2 linked regions of the Geminicoccus roseus DSM 18922 genome follow. The protein of the gene in region 2 interacts with the protein of the main gene of each other region in a pairwise test. Links are inferred from orthologs where the notes say so. Each region holds a gene or a part of one and is shown on either strand. Other genes may lie near its edges.

Evidence for each region.
Region 1: the proteins of GEMRO_RS29620 (region 2) and secA interact in binary tests that used the Escherichia coli proteins (3 or more experiments, as listed by UniProt). The link is inferred for Geminicoccus roseus DSM 18922 from one-to-one orthologs.

Annotation. Positions count from the first base shown.
Region 1 is NZ_KE386572.1:3,492,269-3,501,920, forward strand. Bases 1-3,301 are described here. They hold secA (preprotein translocase subunit SecA), read left to right. Parts: upstream 1-383; coding sequence 384-3,101; downstream 3,102-3,301. Other genes in these bases: GEMRO_RS30260 (peptidylprolyl isomerase), read right to left, coding at 1-177; GEMRO_RS0117455 (AEC family transporter), read left to right, coding at 3,182-3,301. In the rest of the region: more of GEMRO_RS0117455, read left to right, coding at 3,302-4,117; GEMRO_RS34325 (hypothetical protein), read left to right, coding at 4,259-4,459; peptide-methionine (S)-S-oxide reductase MsrA, read left to right, coding at 4,517-5,176; GEMRO_RS35350 (hypothetical protein), read right to left, coding at 5,192-5,620; GEMRO_RS30265 (YsnF/AvaK domain-containing protein), read left to right, coding at 5,943-6,365; GEMRO_RS0117480 (YsnF/AvaK domain-containing protein), read left to right, coding at 6,362-7,183; GEMRO_RS32810 (hypothetical protein), read left to right, coding at 7,286-7,996; GEMRO_RS0117490 (DsbA family oxidoreductase), read right to left, coding at 8,004-8,672; molybdenum cofactor guanylyltransferase MobA, read right to left, coding at 8,697-9,308; GEMRO_RS34330 (VOC family protein), read right to left, coding at 9,295-9,652. UniProt on the Escherichia coli protein: Required for protein export, interacts with the SecYEG preprotein conducting channel.
Region 2 is NZ_KE386572.1:2,757,670-2,766,980, forward strand. What follows is about bases 3,913-6,872. They hold GEMRO_RS29620 (alkaline phosphatase), read right to left. Parts: upstream 6,190-6,872; coding sequence 4,636-6,189; downstream 3,913-4,635. Other genes in these bases: GEMRO_RS0113915 (FtsX-like permease family protein), read right to left, coding at 3,913-4,171; GEMRO_RS0113920 (hypothetical protein), read right to left, coding at 4,176-4,613; GEMRO_RS0113930 (ATP-binding cassette domain-containing protein), read left to right, coding at 6,417-6,872. Outside these bases: ffh (signal recognition particle protein), read right to left, coding at 1-615; dapF (diaminopimelate epimerase), read left to right, coding at 817-1,650; tRNA (N(6)-L-threonylcarbamoyladenosine(37)-C(2))-methylthiotransferase MtaB, read left to right, coding at 1,647-2,909; more of GEMRO_RS0113915, read right to left, coding at 2,915-3,912; more of GEMRO_RS0113930, read left to right, coding at 6,873-7,076; signal recognition particle-docking protein FtsY, read left to right, coding at 7,188-8,132; outer membrane lipid asymmetry maintenance protein MlaD, read left to right, coding at 8,213-8,731; GEMRO_RS29630 (DUF2155 domain-containing protein), read left to right, coding at 8,740-9,159; aat (leucyl/phenylalanyl-tRNA--protein transferase), read right to left, coding at 9,084-9,311.

The sequences.
Region 1 (9,652 bases), 730 kb from region 2 along the record:
CACGTCGGACCGGTGGATCTCCGCGCCGTCGACCGTCGCGACAACGGGATCGCCTTCCGGCGTGGCGGCCTGGTTCTCGACAGGGGCCGTTTCGGCCGGGGCTGGCACCGTTTCCTGGGCCTGGACCAGGGAGGTCGTGGCCAGAAGGATGGAGACGCCGAATACCGCTAGACGCACCGATGGTGCTCCTCTCTTGTCTGATCGCCGCCAGGGTCCGCTCGTTGCCGATGGACCCCGGGGCTTGGCGCGAAGGACAGGTGCCATCACTGGCGTACTTGCACAAGCGCGGTCGCGTTGACACCTTTGGTGGGAGGGCGTAGCTCACCGACCCTGGTCGGGCGAGCCTGTGCCCGGTCCACTCTTTGGCGGGATTTCCCAGCGGCATGTTCGGCGCCATCGCAAGGCGGCTCTTCGGGTCGCACAACGACCGCATGGTCAAGAGCCTCAAGAAAAACGTCGACGCTATCAATGCGCTGGAACCGCAGATGGTGGCGCTGTCCGACGATCAACTGAAGGCCAGGACGGCCGAATTCAAGGGGCGGCTGGCCCAGGGCGAGACCCTCGACGACCTGCTGATCGAGGCGTTCGCCACCGTGCGGGAGGCGGCCAAGCGCACGCTCGGGCAGCGGCATTACGACGTGCAGCTGATCGGCGGCATGGTGCTGCACCAGGGCCGGATCGCCGAGATGCGCACCGGCGAGGGCAAGACCCTGGTCTCCACCCTGGCGGCCTATCTGAACGCCTTGACCGGCGAGGGCGTCCACGTCGTCACCGTCAACGACTACCTGGCAAGGCGCGATGCGAACTGGATGGGCCAGGTCCACCGCTTCCTCGGGCTGACCGTGGGCGTGGTGGTGCCGCAGACGCCGGAACAGGCCAGGCGCGAGGCCTATGCCTGCGACATCACCTACGCCACCAACAACGAGCTCGGCTTCGACTACCTGCGCGATAACATGAAGCACAGCTTCGAATCGCTGGTGCAGCGCGGGCACGGCTTCGCGATCGTCGACGAGGTGGATTCGATCCTGGTGGATGAGGCGCGCACGCCGCTGATCATCAGCGGCCCGTCCGACGACAGTTCCGAGTTGTACCGCGCGGTCGACGCGCTGATGCCGCAGCTGGTCGAGGGCGACTGGGAGAAGGACGAGAAGCAGCGCTCGGTCTCGCTGACCGAGCAGGGCCAGGAGCACATCCAGCAGCTGTTCGACCAGGCCGGCCTGCTCAAGGCGCCCGACCTGTACGACATCGAGAACGTCTCGCTGGTGCACCACACCAACCAGGCGCTGCGGGCCCATCACCTGTTCACCCGCGACAACGAATATGTCGTCAAGGACGGCAAGATCGTGATCGTCGACGAGTTCACCGGCCGGATGATGGAAGGGCGGCGCTACTCCGAGGGCCTGCACCAGGCGATCGAGGCGAAGGAGAAGGTCGCGATCCAGCCGGAGAACCAGACCCTCGCCTCGATCACCTTCCAGAACTATTTCCGCCTCTACTCCAAGCTGTCGGGCATGACCGGCACGGCCGCCACCGAGGCCTCCGAGTTCGCCGAGATCTACAAGCTCGAGGTCGTGGAGATCCCGACCCACCGCAAGATGATCCGCAAGGACGAGGACGACGAGGTCTACCGTTCGGCGCGGGAGAAGTACGAGGCGATCGTCCAGGAGATCGAGGCTTCCTACGCGAAGAAGCAGCCGATCCTGGTCGGCACGGTCTCGATCGAGAAGTCGGAGATGCTGTCCGACGAGTTGAAGAAGAAGGGCGTCCCGCACCAGGTGCTGAACGCCCGCTACCACGAGCAGGAAGCCAACATCGTCGCCCAGGCCGGGCGGCTGGGCGCCGTCACCATCGCCACCAACATGGCCGGCCGCGGCACCGACATCCAGCTGGGCGGCAATGCCGACATGCGGATCCTCCACGAGCTGGGAGCCGATCCGGACCCGGCGGCGGTGGCGAAGATCCGCCAGGAGGTCGAGAGCGAGCAGGTCCAGGTCAAGGAGGTCGGCGGCCTCTACGTGCTTGGCACCGAGCGCCACGAGAGCCGGCGGATCGACAACCAGCTGCGCGGCCGCTCCGGCCGCCAGGGCGACCCCGGCCGCTCCAAGTTCTACCTGTCGCTGGACGACGACCTGATGCGGATCTTCGGGTCCGAGCGGATCGACGGCATGCTGCAGAAGCTGGGGCTCCAGGAGGGCGAGGCGATCGTCCATCCCTGGATCAACAAGGCCCTGGAGAAGGCGCAGCAGAAGGTCGAGGCGCGCAACTTCGAGATCCGCAAGCAGCTCCTCAAGTTCGACGATGTCATGAATGACCAGCGCAAGGTCATCTATGAGCAGCGCCTGGAGCTGATGCAGTCCGAGGACGTCGCCGACACCATCGCCGACATGCGCGAGCAGACCGTCCAGGAGATCGTGCGCAAGCACATCCCGGAGAAGGCCTACCCGGAGCAGTGGGACACCGAGGGGCTGCAGGCCGACGTCCAGCGCTACCTGGCCCTCGACCTGCCGGTGCAGGACTGGGCCAAGGAAGAGGGCATCGCCGACGAGGAGATCATCAAGCGCCTGAACGAGGCGGCCGACGCGCACTATGCGGCCAAGGTCGAGCAGTACGGGCCGGAGATGATGCGCCAGGCCGAGAAGAGCCTGCTGCTGCAGGTCCTGGACCATGTCTGGAAGGAGCACCTGCTTCATCTGGATCATCTGCGCCAGGGCATCTACCTGCGCGGCTACGGCCAGAAGGATCCCCTGAACGAGTACAAGCGGGAAGCCTTCAACCTGTTCGACGGGCTGCTCTCCGAGCTGCGCCAGATGGTGACGCAGGTGATGATGCAGCTCCAGGTGCGCATGCCGGAGCCGGTCCAGGGCTTCGGCCCGGAGGAGCCGCCGCGTCCGGGGCCGCGCATGGCCGGCGGTGCCGGCGGCGCGGCGCTGGCGGCGACCCCGGCCATGGCGATGGCCATGGCGGCGGACGGGCAGGGCGCCCAGGCGGCCAGCCCGGTCGATCCGGCCGATCCCTCGACCTGGGGACGGGTCGGGCGCAATGCGCCTTGCCCGTGCGGTTCCGGCAAGAAGTACAAGGCCTGCCACGGCGTGCTGGTCTGATCCTCCCGCGGGGCTGACGGCCTGCCGCCCGGCTTGAGCCGGCCGGCAGGGTCCGCCCGGCCGACGCCTGGGCGGTGGACGTGTCGCAGATCCTTTTCGATCATCTCGTGCCGGTCTATGCGCTCGTGCTGCTCGGGCGCGTGCTGGCCGGCTTCCGGGTGGTGGTGGACCAGCAGGTCCAGGGCATCTCCCGCTTCGTGTTCGACGTGGCGATCCCGGTCATGCTCGCCCGGGAGATGCTGACCGTCGACCTGCCCGCCCAGATCGAGTGGCGGCTGATCTTCGTTTATTTCGGCTGCGCCTTCGTGATCTTCGGGCTGGCCGCCTTCTCGGCCCGGCGCCTGTTCGATGCCCGCGAGGCCAAGCCCGCGATCTTCGGGATCACCTCGTCGTTCGGCAACGTCCTGGTGCTGTCGGTGCCGATCACGCTCGGCATCTACGGCGAGGCCGCGGCGGTGCCGCTGTTCCTGCTGATCGCCTTCCACAGCGCCACGCTGTTCACCCTGACCACCGTGGTCGCCGAGCTCGGCATCGGCGCCAGCGGCGAACTGCGCAAGCTGCCCAAGGTGGTGGTCATGAACCTGATCACCAACCCGATCCTGGTCGGTTTGGCGGTGGGGGTGCTGCTGCGCTACTCGCCGATCCCGATCCCCGCCGCGGTGGACCGCACCGCGGTCCTGCTGGGCCAGTCGGCCATGCCGATGGCGCTGTTCGCGCTCGGCGCCAATCTCGCGCGGTTCAAGCTGGGCTCGCTCTGGCGCGAAGCCTTTGTCTTGTGCCTGTTCAAGAACGTGGCGTTTCCGCTCCTGGTGTTCGTGGTGACGACCTGGGTCGTGCCGCTGGATCCAATCGGGCGCGCGGTCGCCATCGTGACGTCGGCGATGCCGGCGGGGATCAACGCTTATCTTTTCTCGGTGCGCTACAACAGCGCCGTCGGCGAGACCAGCGCCACGATTGTTGCTTCCACCATTGTGACTTTTCCGATCCTGGCGTGGCTCCTGCCTTTGCTACGGTAACATGACCCATTTGCAATGAGGCGACCTCTTCTCGACCACAGCGGTGTTGCCGTACGATGAGAACTAGGCAATGCATCTGGAGGCCTCGGCAAGAAGCCCTCAGGTGAAACGCTGCCAAGCGTCGACGTGAGGGGAAGCGCGATGACGCATCGTCAAGCAGCACGGCCGTGCGTGGAAGCCGAAGCCCCGCGCATGGCCTACGGCACTATCTACACCCCCTGGGATGCCCGGGCGGAAAGGGTCGAGCGGCGCGCCGCCTTCTGGACTGATGGCCCGAGCCAGCGCCGTCGACCAGGGCTGCTGGGACGGCTGGAATACATGACCGTCTTCGGCAGCGCTTGAACCATCTTTTCCGGTGGCCATTTCCTGTCGGCATCGCGCTGCCTGGAAGGAAACCGGATGTTCCGCCTCTCCTCGCTCTGGAAGAAGTCCGCGAGCAGGGCAGACTGGGTGCCGGGTCGCCCGCATCCGATCACCGAACCCGGCCGGCACGCGGTATCGGATCGGCCGCTGGCGGTGCCCTGGCCCGACGGGTTCCGGAGCTTGCTGGTGGGGATGGGCTGCTTCTGGGGTGCCGAGCGCCTGTTCTGGCAGATCCCGGGCGTCTGGGTCACCGCGGCCGGCTTTGCCGGGGGCTCCACGCCGAACCCGACCTATTACGAGGTCTGCAGCGAGGGCACCGGCCATGCCGAGGTCGTGCTGGTGGTCTACGATCCGTCGGTCGTGACGCTGCGGCGCCTCCTGAAGACCTTCTTCGAGGAGCACGACCCGACCCAGGGCATGCGCCAGGGCAACGACGTTGGGACCCAGTACCGCTCCTGCCTCTTCCTGGCCGAGCAAGAGGACCGAAGGATCGCCGAGGAGGTGCGCGCCGCCTACCAGGCCAGGCTCGCCGGGCGCGGCCTTGGCCCGGTCACCACGACCATCGGCGGCGAAGTGCCGTTCTTCCATGCCGAGGACGAGCACCAGCAATACCTGGCCAAGAAGCCCTGGGGCTATTGCGGCCTGGCAGGCACCGGCGTCGCCTGCCCGGTGGGCACCGGCGAAGCCTCCGCCTGAGGCGTCCGGGGCCGCTCAGACCAGGGGGTTCGGCCCGGTGAACAGGTCGCCCAGGGCCAGCCGGGCGCGATGGCGCTGCCGACGGCGCAGGATGTTGGCCGGCCGGTCGTGGCGCAGGTGGCAGCGCTGGCACAAGGCCTTGAGGTTGGCGCCCACCGAGTTGCCGGGGTCCTGGTCCAGATGGGCGGTGCCCAGCCAGATCCGCCGCTGCCGCTGGCTGGACCAGGCGACGATGTCCGGCCAGTCCACCGGCTCGCCCCGGTCGTCCCGCCACTGTCCGGACAACTCGTCGAACCAGCGGCCGTCCGCCAGCTGGCAGATCAGCCGGCCGTGCGGGCGGCCGCAGGTCTCGCAGCGGCCCTTGGCCCGGCCGAAGCGGATCTGCCGGCTGATGATCGGCCAGTCGATCGGGTAGAAATAGCGGCGCTCGGGGCGGATCGGCACGGGCGGTGTCTCCAGGTCGGATCCGGCCTAGACGATTTTCCAGGCGGCCGGAACGGGTTCCCTTGCCGGGACAGGCGGCGGCCGTGCCGGCCCTGCTGCCCGCCCCACCGGCGCAAGAGCGTGTCCGTGCGCCAGGATCCTCAAGAGGAAGTTGCTGCTGCGGCCGTGGCAGCGAGAGCAACAAGATCCACGCCCCCATAAATCAACTGTTTCTGAAGCTGTATAATATCTGTTATCTAATACATGCGAATATTCGTCGAAATATTTTTCCTTCTCGCTTCAATGTGATGGAACGAGCGGCATCCGATGAAGTTGATGCTGCATGTCCAAGACGACGACCACTCCCCAAGAGCTCAAAGTCGAGCTGTTCGAAGAACATGCCCAGGTCACCAAGCGCATGGTGGAACTTGGGCGTGTTCTTGTCGAAACGACCGTCGAGACGCGGCAGCAGGTCGTCGAGGCCCTGCTGCGACACGATGAAGTCGGCGTGCAGCGCGTGCTGATCGATCAGCCTGTCGAGACCATGCCCCAGATCCGCGAAGAGGACGGGGTGCTGATCGTCCCGGTCGTGGAAGAGCGGCTCGTCGTCCACACCCAGCTCGTTCTCAAAGAAGAGCTTCGGATCACCAAGACAACAGGCGAGCAGCTCGTTCGCCAGACGGTACCGCTCCGTTCCGAGCACGCGACCGTCACCCGGCTGGAGGCATCCTCTCCGGCCGATCCCTCTGAAAGCGAAGCATCATGAACACGATCACTGCTCTCTATGACACACGCGGAGCGGCCGAGGCCGCGCAGGACGGGCTGATCAGCATCGGGGTGCAGGCCCGCGACATCTCGGTTCGCGGCGCGGACTCCACGGCTGCCGGTGCCGGTCCGGAGGTCGAGGACAAGGGCTTCTGGGCCAGCCTGGGCGACCTCTTCATGCCCGACGAGGACCGCTCCACCTATTCCGAGGGCCTACGGCGTGGCGGCTATCTTCTGACCGCCACTGTCCAGGAGGATCTGGGGGCGGAAGTCGAGGAGGTCCTCGAGAGGTCGGATCCCGTCGACCTGGACGAGCGCAGCGAGAGCTGGCGCCAGGAAGGCTGGACCGGCAGCACCGGCCCAGCCTCTGCCGCTCCTGTTGGCAGCGCCGCCGCCGGCTTCGGCACCGGCGCCAGCACCTCCGGCGACCATCATGACGACCAGACCATCCAGGTGGTCGACGAGGAGGTCCGGGTCGGCAAGCGCCAGGTCGGCGGCGGCAATGTCCGGGTCCGCACCTATGTCACCGAGCGTCCGGTCGAGGCGCAGGTCGACCTTCATTCCGAGCGCGTGACCATCGAGCGCCGGCCGGTCGACCGGGAGGTGGCGCCGGGCGTGGCGGCCTTCCAGGAACGCACGATCGAGGCGGTCGAGCGGGGCGAGGAAGCGGTGGTCGAGAAGGTCGCCCGGGTGAAGGAGGAAATCGGCCTGCACAAGCAGACCGATACCCGCACCGAAACCGTGCGCGATACCGTCCGGGAAACCGAGATCGAGATCGAGGACGACCGGGCACCCTCCGGCGCCCGTCCTGGCCACTGAGGGTTGAGGGGAGGCCGCGTCTGCGCGGCCGACCTCCTTCCGGATGCTCGTCTTCGCCCATAGGGTGGCGTCTCCTGGCTACCCCGATGGACGGAGACCGACATGCAGGCGACATGGGCAAGGGCGGCGATGCTGGCCGGCACGATCGGCGCCGGCATCCTGTCGGCGCCCCTGGCGCTGGCCGAAGGCCGGATGAGGGAGATCGGCAACCTTCGCGACCGGAGGTTCTGCGAGATCCGGGTGGCGATCGCGGTGCCAGCCGCGGAGCGCCTGTACAGCACGGTCGGGCTGGGCGACTGTTCCCCGGCGGCGGCCGAAGCGATCAGGCCCGAGCAGGCGGCGTCCCGCTTAGGCGGCGAAGCCGCCACGGTCGACGGACCTCGCCACTACCTGATTGACTGGCTGCAGTCGCGGGGGCTGGACCAGCCTGCGGTTGACGTGCAGGGTGTCCCGATGCGGCCGGTGGCGGAGCGTGCGGGCGCCGGACCGGCCGAGGCGGCCGCCTATGTCCCGCACCGGATTCCGGTTCCCGGCACCTACATCTATGCCGCCGGCGAGACCGTCTACGAGCTGATGGGCGATTCCCGCGTCTACGTGATGGCGAGCTACAGCCAGGCGGTCGATCCCGACCTGTCGGCCGAGGACCTGGCCGGGCTCGGGGAGCGGCTGAAGCTGCCGGAGGGGTGGAGGTTCCGGGTCCGCACGCTCGACCAGGACCTGAGCCTGGTCAGCGGCGACAAGGGGGCCAGCGTCGTGGTCGACGAACTGGGCAACCGGTATCGCCGCTTCGAGCTCAGCTTCCAGCCGACCTGAGCGGCGGTCAGGCCGCGGCCGCGACCTGACGCAGGGCCCGCTCGAACAGTTCCGGCGGCTGGCCGCCCTGGATCAGGTGGCGGTCGTTCAGGATCACCGAGGGGACCCCGCTGATGCCGAGCCCGGTGTAGAACTGCTCCTGGGCGCGCACGTCCTGGGCATAGGCGTCGCTGTCCAGGATCTCGCGCGCGCGCTCAACGGATAGGCCGGCCGCTCCGGCGATCTCGACCAGGGTCGCCTTGTCGCTGACGTTGCGGCCCTCGGTGAAATAGGCGCGCAGCAAAGCGTGCTTGAGGGTCAGGTCCTTGCCCTCGATTTCCGCCCAGTGCAGCAGGCGATGGGCGTCGAAGCTGTTGTAGGTGCGCTCGCGGCCTTCCAGGCGGAACTCGAAGCCGACCGCGGCTCCCCGCTCGCGCAGCACCTCGCTGTTGGCGGCGACCTGTTCCGGGGTGATCCCGTATTTCTGGGTCAGGTGCTCGACGATCTCCTGGCCCTCGGGCGGCATGGCCGGGTTCAGCTCGAACGGCTGGAAATGCAGGTCGACGCGGACCGTCCCGTCCAGCCGGGCGATCGCCTCCTCCAGGGAGCGCAGCCCGACGGCGCACCACGGGCACACGATGTCGGACACGAAATCGATCTTCACGACAGGCGTCTCGGCGGGCGTTTCGGCGGACATGGCGCTGCTCCAGGGTTGCAGGTGTCAGGTGGGGTCGAGGCGGCCGACGGCAAGCGCGAGGTCGTCCGGCGTGTTCACGTTGAAGAACGGATCCAGCGGCGCTGCCGGCCAGACGACAAGGCGCCGCCCGGCAAGCCGGGCGAACGCGCCCACCCGCCGCTTGCCGGCCAGCAGCTGCTCCTCAAGCATCGGCGCCAGCGCCACCGACCAGACCGCGATCACCGGATGCTCCCGGTCGCCCGAGGCGGCACAGGCGACCGGATGGTCGGGGGAGATGGCGGCGGCGAGCTGGCCGGCGAGGTCTGGCGGGAAGAACGGGGTGTCGGCCGGCAGGCTCAGCACGTGGCCGGCGCCCCGTTCCGCTGCCCAGCGCATCCCGGCCAGCACGCCCGCCAGCGGGCCCGGAAAGCCCGGCAGCGGATCGGCGCGCACCGGCAGGCCGAAGGCCGCGAAGCGGGCCGGATCACCGTTCGCGTTCAGGAGCAGGTCGTCCACCTGCGGCCGGATCGCCTGGATCACGTGCGCCAGCAGCGGCCGGCCGGCCAGGGGCACCAGGCACTTGTCGCCGCCGCCCATCCGGCGGGCCAGGCCGCCGGCCAGGAGGACGGCGGGCAGGCGGGGCTCAGGGGGCGAGATGGCAGACCGCTTCCAGATGGTAGCCGTCCGGGTCGATCACGTAGGCGGCGTAATAGTTGGGATGATACTGGTGGCGGATCCCGGGCGGGCCGTTGTCCTTGCCGCCATGGGCCAGGGCCGCCCGGTACCAGGCGTCGACCGAAGGGCGGTTCTGGGCGGCGAACGCCACGTGCATCCCGTCGATCGGGACGGGAGCCGGATCGTCCGGATTGGTGGAGGCGCCGATCCAGAAGGCCGGCTCGTGGCTGTTGCCGCCATAGCCCAGCCCCTTGAAGTCGGGCGCGTCGTCGATGGTCATCACGAGGCGATAGCCCAGCTCCGGCAGGCTGGCATCATACATCGCG
Region 2 (9,311 bases):
CAGCTCGTCCATGAGCTGGTCGTCGATCTGCAGCCGGCCGGCCGTGTCCAGGATGACGACGTCGTAGCCTTCGCGGTGTGCGGTATCCAGCGCCCGCTGGGTGATCTCGACCGGCTTCTGGCCGGGGATGATCGGCAGGTGGCCGGTGCCGGTCTGCTCGGCCAGCACCTGCAGCTGCTTCTGCGCGGCCGGCCGCTGCACGTCGAGCGAGGCCAGGAGCACCTTCTTGCGCTCGCGGTTCTTCAGCCGCAGCGCCAGCTTGCCCGAGGTGGTGGTCTTGCCGGAGCCCTGCAGGCCGCACATCAGCACGACCGAGGGCGGCGAGCCCAGGTCCAGCCCGGCCTGCTCGGCACCGCCCAGGAGCTCGATCAGCCGGTCGTTGACGATCTTGACGATCTGCTGGCCGGGCGTGATCGAGCGGATCACCTCCTGGCCGACTGCGCGCTCCTTGATGCCGGCGACGAAGTCCTTGACCACCGGCAGGGCGACGTCGGCCTCCAGCAGCGCCACGCGGATCTCGCGCAGGGCTTCGCCGACATCGGCCTCGGACAGCGCGCCGCGCCGGCGCAGCCGGTCGAACACGCCACCAAGGCGGGTGGTTAGGTTTTCGAACATGATCCCGGTCGTTCCGTCCTGTGCCAATCCATCAACGTCGTTCCCGGCGATGGATTTTCCGGACACGGCAGCGTATAGAAAACCGCCTCCGCGAGATGGGCCCGCGAAGCGCGGCTCTCTTGAGCACCGCGCCATCCAGATGTCAAGGAATCGCGGTTCCACCGTTGCGCGGGGGGCGACGATCTGCGATCAGGCCGCACCATGACCATCGTGCCCTTCACCAAGATGCACGGGCTGGGCAACGACTTCGTCCTCCTGGACGAGCGTCGGATGCCGATCCCGATCGATCCCGCCTGGGTGGCCAGGCTCGCCGACCGCCATCGCGGCATCGGCTTCGACCAGCTCGTCGTGATCGACGAGGACCCGGAGCTGGACGCCCATGTGCGGTTCTTCAACGCCGACGGCAGCGAATCCGGGGCCTGCGGCAACGCCACCCGCTGCGTCGCCCGGCTGATCCACGACGAGACCGGCCAGGACCGGATCGAGCTGCGCACCGGGCGCGGCATCCTGCGGGCGGTGCGCGACGGCGATGCCTGGTCGGTGGACATGGGCCAGCCGCGCTTTCGCTGGGACGAGATCCCGCTCACCCATGAATGCGACACCGAGCAGGTGCCGGTCGACATCGCCGGGCTGCCGCGGCCGTTCGCGGTGAACATGGGCAACCCGCACGCGGTGTTCGTGGTCGAGCATCTGGAGAGCCTGGACGTCGCCGGGATGGGGGCGATGCTGGAGCGCGACCCGATGTTCCCCGAGCGCGCCAATATCGGCTTCGTGCAGGTGCTGGACCGCCAGAACGTGCGGCTGCGCGTGTTCGAGCGAGGCGCCGGGCTGACGCTCGCCTGCGGCAGCGGGGCCTGTGCGGCGATGGTGGCGCTGGTGCGCAAGGACCTGGTCGACGGCAAGGTCCGCTTCCAGCTGGACGGCGGCGAGCTGCAGCTTGCCTGGGACGGGATCAACGGGGTGGTGATGACCGGGCCGACCGCGCTCTCCTATACGGGCGAGATCAGCGCCGAGATGGCGCCGGACGCGCCATGAGCGCCATCGACGTCCTGACCTTCGGCTGCCGGCTGAACATCTTCGAATCCGAGGTGATGCGCCGCCATGCCGAGGAGGCCGGGCTGAAGGACCTGGTGATCGTCCATTCCTGCACGGTCACCGCCGAGGCGGAGCGCCAGGTCCGCCAGGCGGTGCGCAAGGCAAGGCGGCAGAACCCCGAGAAGCGGATCGTGGTGACCGGCTGCGCCGTCCAGGTCGACCCGGCCAAGTGGACCGGGATGGACGAGGTCGACCATGTGGTCGGCAACGAGGACAAGCTGAAGCCGCTCACCTGGACCGGCCTTGCCGGCGAGGGGCCGGAGCGGGTCCGGGTCGGCGACATCATGGCGGTCAAGGCGATGGCCGGGCACCTGGTGCCGGGCTTCGACGGCCGGTCGCGCGCGTTCCTGCAGGTGCAGAACGGCTGCGACCATCGCTGCACCTTCTGCATCATTCCCTACGGGCGCGGGCCGTCCCGCTCGGTGCCGATCCAGGACGTGGTGGCGCAGACGCGGCTGCTGGTCGGGCAGGGCTATCGCGAGCTGGTGGTGACCGGGGTCGACATCACTTCCTATGGCAAGGATTTGGGGGATGCGCCGACGCTCGGCGGGCTGATGAAGGCGGTGCTGCGCGACGTGCCGGAACTTCCGAGGCTGCGCCTGTCCTCGATCGACCCGGCCGAGATCGACGACGACCTGCTGGAGCTGATCGCGAGCGAGCCCCGGCTGATGCCGCATTTGCATTTGTCGCTGCAGGCCGGCGACACCATGACGCTCAAGCGGATGAAGCGCCGCCATTCCCGCGAGGACGTGCTGGGGCTGACGGCGCGGCTGCGCGGCCTCCGGCCGGACCTGGTGTTCGGCGCCGACATCATCGCGGGCTTCCCGACCGAGACCGACCAGATGTTCGAGAACACCAGGCGGATCGTCGAGGAGGCCGGGCTCACCTGGCTGCACGTGTTCCCCTACAGCCCGCGCCAGGGCACCCCGGCGGCGAAGATGCCGCAGGTCGAGCCGATGCTGCGCAAGGAGCGCGCCGCCCTCTTGCGCGCCGAGGGCGCCAAGGCGGTGGCGCGCTTCTATGCGGGCGAGCAGGGCCGGGTGCGCGAGCTGCTGGTCGAGCGGGGCGGGGCCGGGCACACCCGGCATTTCGCGCCGGTGAAGCTCGCCGCAAACGACGACCCGCCGGCGGGCACGCTGGTGGACGTGCGGATCAAGGGCGTGGAGGGCGAGGTGCTGCTGGGCGAGCGGGCGGCCTGAGCCGGTCAGCTGCGCAAGGCGGCGGCGACGGAGTTGCGGTAGGTGAGGGCGGCCGGGATGGCGGCCAGGGCCAGCCCGACCAGCACGATCGCCAGGACCAGCAGGAATTCCGGGTGGCCCAGGGCCACCGGCAGGGCCACCGAGGTGCGGCTCTCGAAGGCCAGGGACACCAGCAGGGCGCCGCCATAGCCCAGCGCCAGGCCCAGCAACGCGCCCAGCGTCAGGATCAGCGCCACGTTCAGCCAGACCGTGGCGAACACGAACAGGCGCGACGCGCCCAGCGCCCGCAGGACCCCGATCAGCCGGCGCCGCTGCGCCAGGCTGGCCAGCACCGCCAGCAGCACCGCCCCGATCACCAGGACCTGGGTCAGCACCGAGATCGTCGCGATCAGGTCGCGCACGTCGCCCAAGAGCGCGTAGAGCTGCACCAGCACCTCGCCCGGGAACACCGCCATGGTGGCGTCGGCGCCGCGGTACTGCGCGCGCAGGGCATAGGCCGCGGCGAAGCTGGCCGGCTTGACCACGATCGCCGGGACGCCCGGCAGCTCGTCCAGGTCGAAGGGCGGGCCCACCGGGATCGCCGAAAAGTCCGGCTCGCCGTGCAGGCCGGCCGGCCAGACCCGGGCCTCGTCCAGGGCATGGCCGACCGGCAGGCCGTGGATCCACCAGGTGGATTCGATGCTGGACACGATCGCCCGGTCCCAGGGGCTGCCCAGGCGGGGCAGCCGGCCGACCACCCGGAAGGCGAATTCGTGGTGGTCCTCGTCCTCCATCTCGACATGGCCGTGCAGCGGCTCGAATTCCTGCTCCAGGGCGAGCGGCACGTCCGCGCCGACCACCACCTCGTCGACCCGGGCGAACGGGCGTCCCTCGGCCAGGGCCAGGGCGCCGCCCCGGGTCAGGAAGTCGGTGGTCGAGCCTATCAGCGGGTGGCCCTGCCAGTTGTCGCCAAAGCCGATCGGCGCGGCATAGGCGACCTCCGGGTTGTCCGCGAGCTCGGCCAGGATCCTGGCGTCGATCAGGTCCAGGGAGGCGGGCTGAAGGTAGACGGTGGAGAGGACCAGCTGGGTTTCGCTGCCGGGCGCGCCGATCAGCAGGTCGAACGGGTCGGCGGCCTCAGCGCTGCCTTCGCGCAGGGCGCGCTCCTGGGCGGAGACCGCCACGCCCAGGGCCACGGCCAGCGCCACCAGGAGGATGACCGCCAGCACGCCCGCCCGGCTGCGCCGCAGGTCGGCCAGGACGAAGGGCAGGGGGTTGCCCAAACGCTCAGATCCGCTCGTAGCTGGCGTCGAGCAGCCGGACCCGGCTCACGAAGCCGGTCTCCTCGTCGATCTCGGTGCCCAGCGACAGGGTGCCGGTGACGCGGATCGGCAGGTTGAAGTCGACCCATTCCTGCGGACTTTCCAGGCGGACCAGGATGATGTCCTGCGGCCAGTCCATCTCGCTGTCGCAGAACGGGCAGACCGCCATCGGCCGCTTGGTCAGCACGAAGAAGGGCGCGTCGGGCTTGAGCGGCGGCGCCATGAAGCCCTGGATCTCCACGGTCTGGTCGGCCAAGGCCAGCGCCTCCTCGGAGAACGCCGCACCCCTGCCGTAGATGTCGCGCAGCTTGATCTGCGGGGCGGCATGGCCGGGTCGCACGGTTCCAGCCACGCCGATCGCAGCCAGGGCGGCCAGCAGGTGACGTCGGGTGGGCCCGGCCATGTCCTGTCTCCCCTTCAGATCCTCACTTGGCGGCGCCGGCTGCGCGCTGGCTGATGCCGGAGGCATGGTCCATCACGTGGAAGATATAGTTCTGCTCCACCGTGCCCTGGAAGAGATGCGACCAGGGGCCGATCGCATAGATGCCCAGATCCTCGCCGCCATGGGTCTCGCTGGCGAGCGGCACCAGGGACTGCTGCAGGAAGTCGACATCGGTGGTGTCGACGTTGGTCAGATCGGCGCGGACGCCGTCCTTCATCGCGCCCGGGCCATTGGCGAAGCCCAGGGTGGTGTAGGGCTTGCCGTCATCGCCCAGCAGCGGCTCGCCCTTCCAGGAGGCCAGGCCCAGGATCGGATTGCCGCGCTCGGGATAGCCGCTGATGGTCAGGGTGTGGCCGTGGTCGGCGGTCACCACGATCAGAGTCTCGTCGAGGTCGACCTTCTGGGTGGCGGTCTTGATGGCGCGGTCGAAGGCGATCGCATCGTTCAGCGCCCGCGCGGCATTGCCCTCATGCAGCGCATGGTCGACCCGGCCGGCCTCGACCAAGAGGATGAAGCCCTCGTCACCGGCCTTGGCCTGCAGGATGTCGATGGCCTTGGAGGTCATCTCCGACAAGGACGGCTCGCCGCCTTTGTCCTTCTCGCGGTCGACCGAATACTTCATGTGCGACATCTCGAACAGGCCGAGGACCGGGCCGGTGGTCGCGGGGTCGATCGCGTCGAACTGCTGCTGGTTCCAGACGAACACCGCATTGTCGTTGCGGTCCTGCCATTCCCTGGTCAGGTCGCGGTTGTCGGTGCGCTTGCCGGTCTTGCCCTCATCCTCCGGATCGGCGGCGGTCTCGGGCAGGAAGTTGGCGCGCCCGCCGCCCATCGCCACGTCGAAGCCGTGGCCGTTCGGGGTCTCGATCAGGGAGCTGGCGATGTCCTTGCAGCCCATCTCGATCGCCTCGGGCGGCATGTCGGCATCCGATTCCCAGTCGCGGCTGGGCGAATGCGAATAGGTGGCGCCCGGCGTGGCATGGGTCAGCCGCGCGGTGCTGACCACGCCGGTGGCAAGGCCGGCGGCCTGCGCCATCTCGAAGATCGTGGTGACGGCACCGTTGTCCAGGGACGCCCGGCAGTCCTCTTCGGCCACGTTGTGCGACACCGCCATGACGCCGTTGTTGGTCTTCACCCCGGTCACCATCGCCACCGCGGTGGGCGAGCTGTCGGAGACCTGGCCATCGGCCGAGTAGGTCTTGGACGCAGCCAGGTAGGGGAAGGATTCAAAGGTCAGGACGTTGGATTCGCCGTCCACGCCGCGCTGCTGACCTTCCAGGATCCGGGTCGCGGTGATGGTGGGAAAACCCATGCCATCGGCGACGAACAGGATCACGTTCTTGGCGTGGTTGGTGTTCGGCTGCTGCGCCATGATCCGCTGGAGCGTGTCCTGGCCGGTCTGGAAGTAGGGATCGCCCGCCTGGGCCAGCGCGGCGCTGCTGCTGCCGACGGTCGTCTCGGCGCCCCGGCTGCTGCAGCCGGTTGCCGCCAGCACGACCGACCCCAGGCACAGAGCAGCCTGCACAGGTTTCTTCATGATCATCTCCCTGACCTTCGATCTTCCAAAGCGAGATAGTTCCAGGCAATGACGGATAGCAATACCACTCGAACAACAGAATGATCTGGAAAATCCATCGGATGTCCGGACATGTTGGGTGAAATGCGAGGGAGGATTTCTGTCTTGCCGGCACTCCAGGAAGTCGATCCAGGGCATCCCTGCCCGGGCGCAGCGGCCGGCGCCGGCCGATCCTTCGGAGGCGCCCGGTGAGCCACCTGCGGGTCCGGGGGCTCCGGGTCGCCTTCTCGGCGGTGCCGGCGCTGGATGTCCCGTCGCTGGAGATCCGTCAGGGCGCGCGGGTTGCCATCACCGGGCCGTCCGGCTGCGGCAAGACCACGCTGGCCTTCGCGCTGAGCGGCATCCAGCCGGTGCAGCAGGGAGAGGTGCGCTGGGCGGACCAGGAGATCACCGCCCTTCCCGAGGGCGCCCGGGACCGCTGGCGGCGCCGCCATGTCGGCATGATCTTCCAGGACTTTCACCTCATCCGGGGCATGCCGGTGCTGCAGAACGTGATGGCCGCCGGCTATTTCTCCGCCTGGAGGCCGGTCCCGGCCGCAAAGGAGCGGGCCTTGGCCCTGCTGGACCTCTGTGGGGTGTCCGGGGCGCGCGAGGACGTCGCCACCCTGTCCCGGGGCGAGCAGCAGCGGGTCGCGATCGCCCGGGCCCTGTTCCAGGACCCGCCCATCCTGATCGCCGACGAACCCACCGCCAGCCTGGACGCCGCCAGCGCCTCGGCGGTGATCGGCCTCCTGCGCGAGGAAACGTCCCGGCGCGGCACCACCTTGCTGGCGGTCAGCCATGACCCGGCGCTGGTGGAGGCGATGGACCGCCCGATCCGGATGGCGGGAGGGCGGCTGCTGACCTGACGCCTCGTCCGGCACATGGCAGCCATGCACGCCGCGGCAAGGCAGATCAGGGGGCTCCACGTCATCCGGCGCTTGCCGAACCCCGCCGCATCGGCGAGTTTCCGCCTCGCCATGACCCAGACCAATGCCAGCTGGTGGCAGCGCCTGAAATCCGGTCTGTCGAAGACCTCGGGCCAGCTCACCGGATCCATTTCCGCGATCTTCGTGAAGAAGAAGCTCGACCAGGAGACCCTGGACGAGCTGGAGGAGGCGCTGATCCTGGCCGACATGGGGGTGGAGACCTCCGGCCGGCTGGTCGCGCACCTGAAGAAGGAGCGCTACGGCAAGGACGTCACCGACCAGGAGGTCCGCCAGGTGCTGGCCGCCGAGGTCACCCGGATCCTGAAGCCGTATGCGAAGCCGATCCCGTCGCGGGACGTGGCGCCGCAGGTGATCCTGGTGTGCGGGGTGAACGGCACCGGCAAGACCACCACGATCGGCAAGCTCGCCAAGATGGCGACCGATGCCGGGCTGAAGGTGGTGCTGGCCGCCTGCGACACCTTCCGGGCGGCCGCGGTGGAGCAGCTCCAGGTCTGGGGCGAGCGCAACGGCGTGCCGGTGCTGGCGGCGACGCAGGGATCGGATCCCGCGGCGCTGGCCTTTTCCGCGCTGGAGAAGGCCAAGGCGCAGGGCGCCGACATCCTGATGATCGACACGGCCGGGCGGCTGCACAACAAGGCGGCCCTCATGGACGAGCTGAAGAAGATCATCCGGGTGATCAAGAAGGTCGATCCCGACGCCCCGCACGACACCGTGCTGGTGCTGGACGGCACGACCGGGCAGAACGCGCACCGGCAGCTCGAGGTCTTCAAGGAGATCGTGGACGTGACCGGCCTGGTGGTGACCAAGCTGGACGGCACCGCCAAGGGCGGCGTGGTCGTGTCGCTGGCCGAGCGGTTCCACCTGCCGATCCATGCCTTGGGCGTGGGCGAGGCGATCGAGGACCTGAAGCCGTTCGAGGCCGAAGCATTTGCCCGGGCCCTGCTCGGGCTGGACGAGAAGACCGGGCAGGCCTGAGACGCCCGAGGTTGAGGGTTTGGCCGTCAGGCGCTACCTGACCGCATGGATCGAGCGCGACGACGTCGGAGAGGAATGGCATGGCCCGCAGCATCGTCGAGACCATACTCGGGGCCCTGGTGCTGCTGGTGGCGGCCGGCTTCCTGTTCTGGGCGTATGGGCGCAGCAACATCGGCGGTCCGAACGGCTATGAGCTGGTGGCGCAGTTCGACCGCGCCGACGGGATCGATGTCGGCGGCGACGTACGGATCAGCGGGGTGAAGGTCGGCACCGTCACCGCGAAGAGCCTGGACCCGCAGACCTTCCGGGCGTCGGTCCGCTTCTCGGTGCAGAACGGCATCGAGCTGCCGACCGACAGTTCGGCCTCGGTCGCCAGCTCCAGCCTGATCGGCGGCAAGTACCTCTCGATCATCCCCGGTGGCGACGACCGCAACCTGGAGCCGGGCGGGGCCATCACCCTGACCCAGTCCTCGGTCAGCATCGAGGACCTGATCGGTCGCTACATCTTCAGCCAGGGCGGCAGCGAGAGCGGCGGATCGGGCGGCGCGGCATCTGGCGGCGACGCGGGAGCCGCCGACGACATCTTCTCCAGCCCATGATCGCTTCGATGGTTCTGCGGCGGCTGGGCGCCGCCGTCCTGCTGTCGTCCGCCTTGAGCGCCGGCCCAGCCCTGGCGGCGGGGCCGACCGTGCCGAACAACAAGGCGGAGATGCAGGGCCTGGACAAGGTCACGGCGCGGGTGGTGCGGATCGAGGTGACCCTGGACCAGCCGGTCCGGTTCGGCACCCTGCTGATCACGCTGAAGGCCTGCTTCACCTCGCCGCCGACCGAGACCCCGGAAGCCGCCGCGTTTCTGGAGATCGACGATCTCGACCAGGACCGCGAGGAGCGGATCTTCTCCGGCTGGGTCTATGCCTCCAGCCCCTCGCTCCACGCCCTGGAGCACCCGGTCTACGACGTGTGGCTGACCGGCTGCATCGACCCGCTCCTGCCCGATCCCCCGGCGAGCGTGGTGCCGCCCGGCTGAACCCCGTCCTTGGGGAACACGGCGTTCAGCATCATCGCATGGTGCAGGCGCCGCTGGTACTCCGCCTGGGGGATCTCGATCGCGCCGAAGCGGGTCAGGTGGCTGGTGACGAACTGGGTGTCCAGCAGCACGTAGCCGCCGGCGCGCAGCCG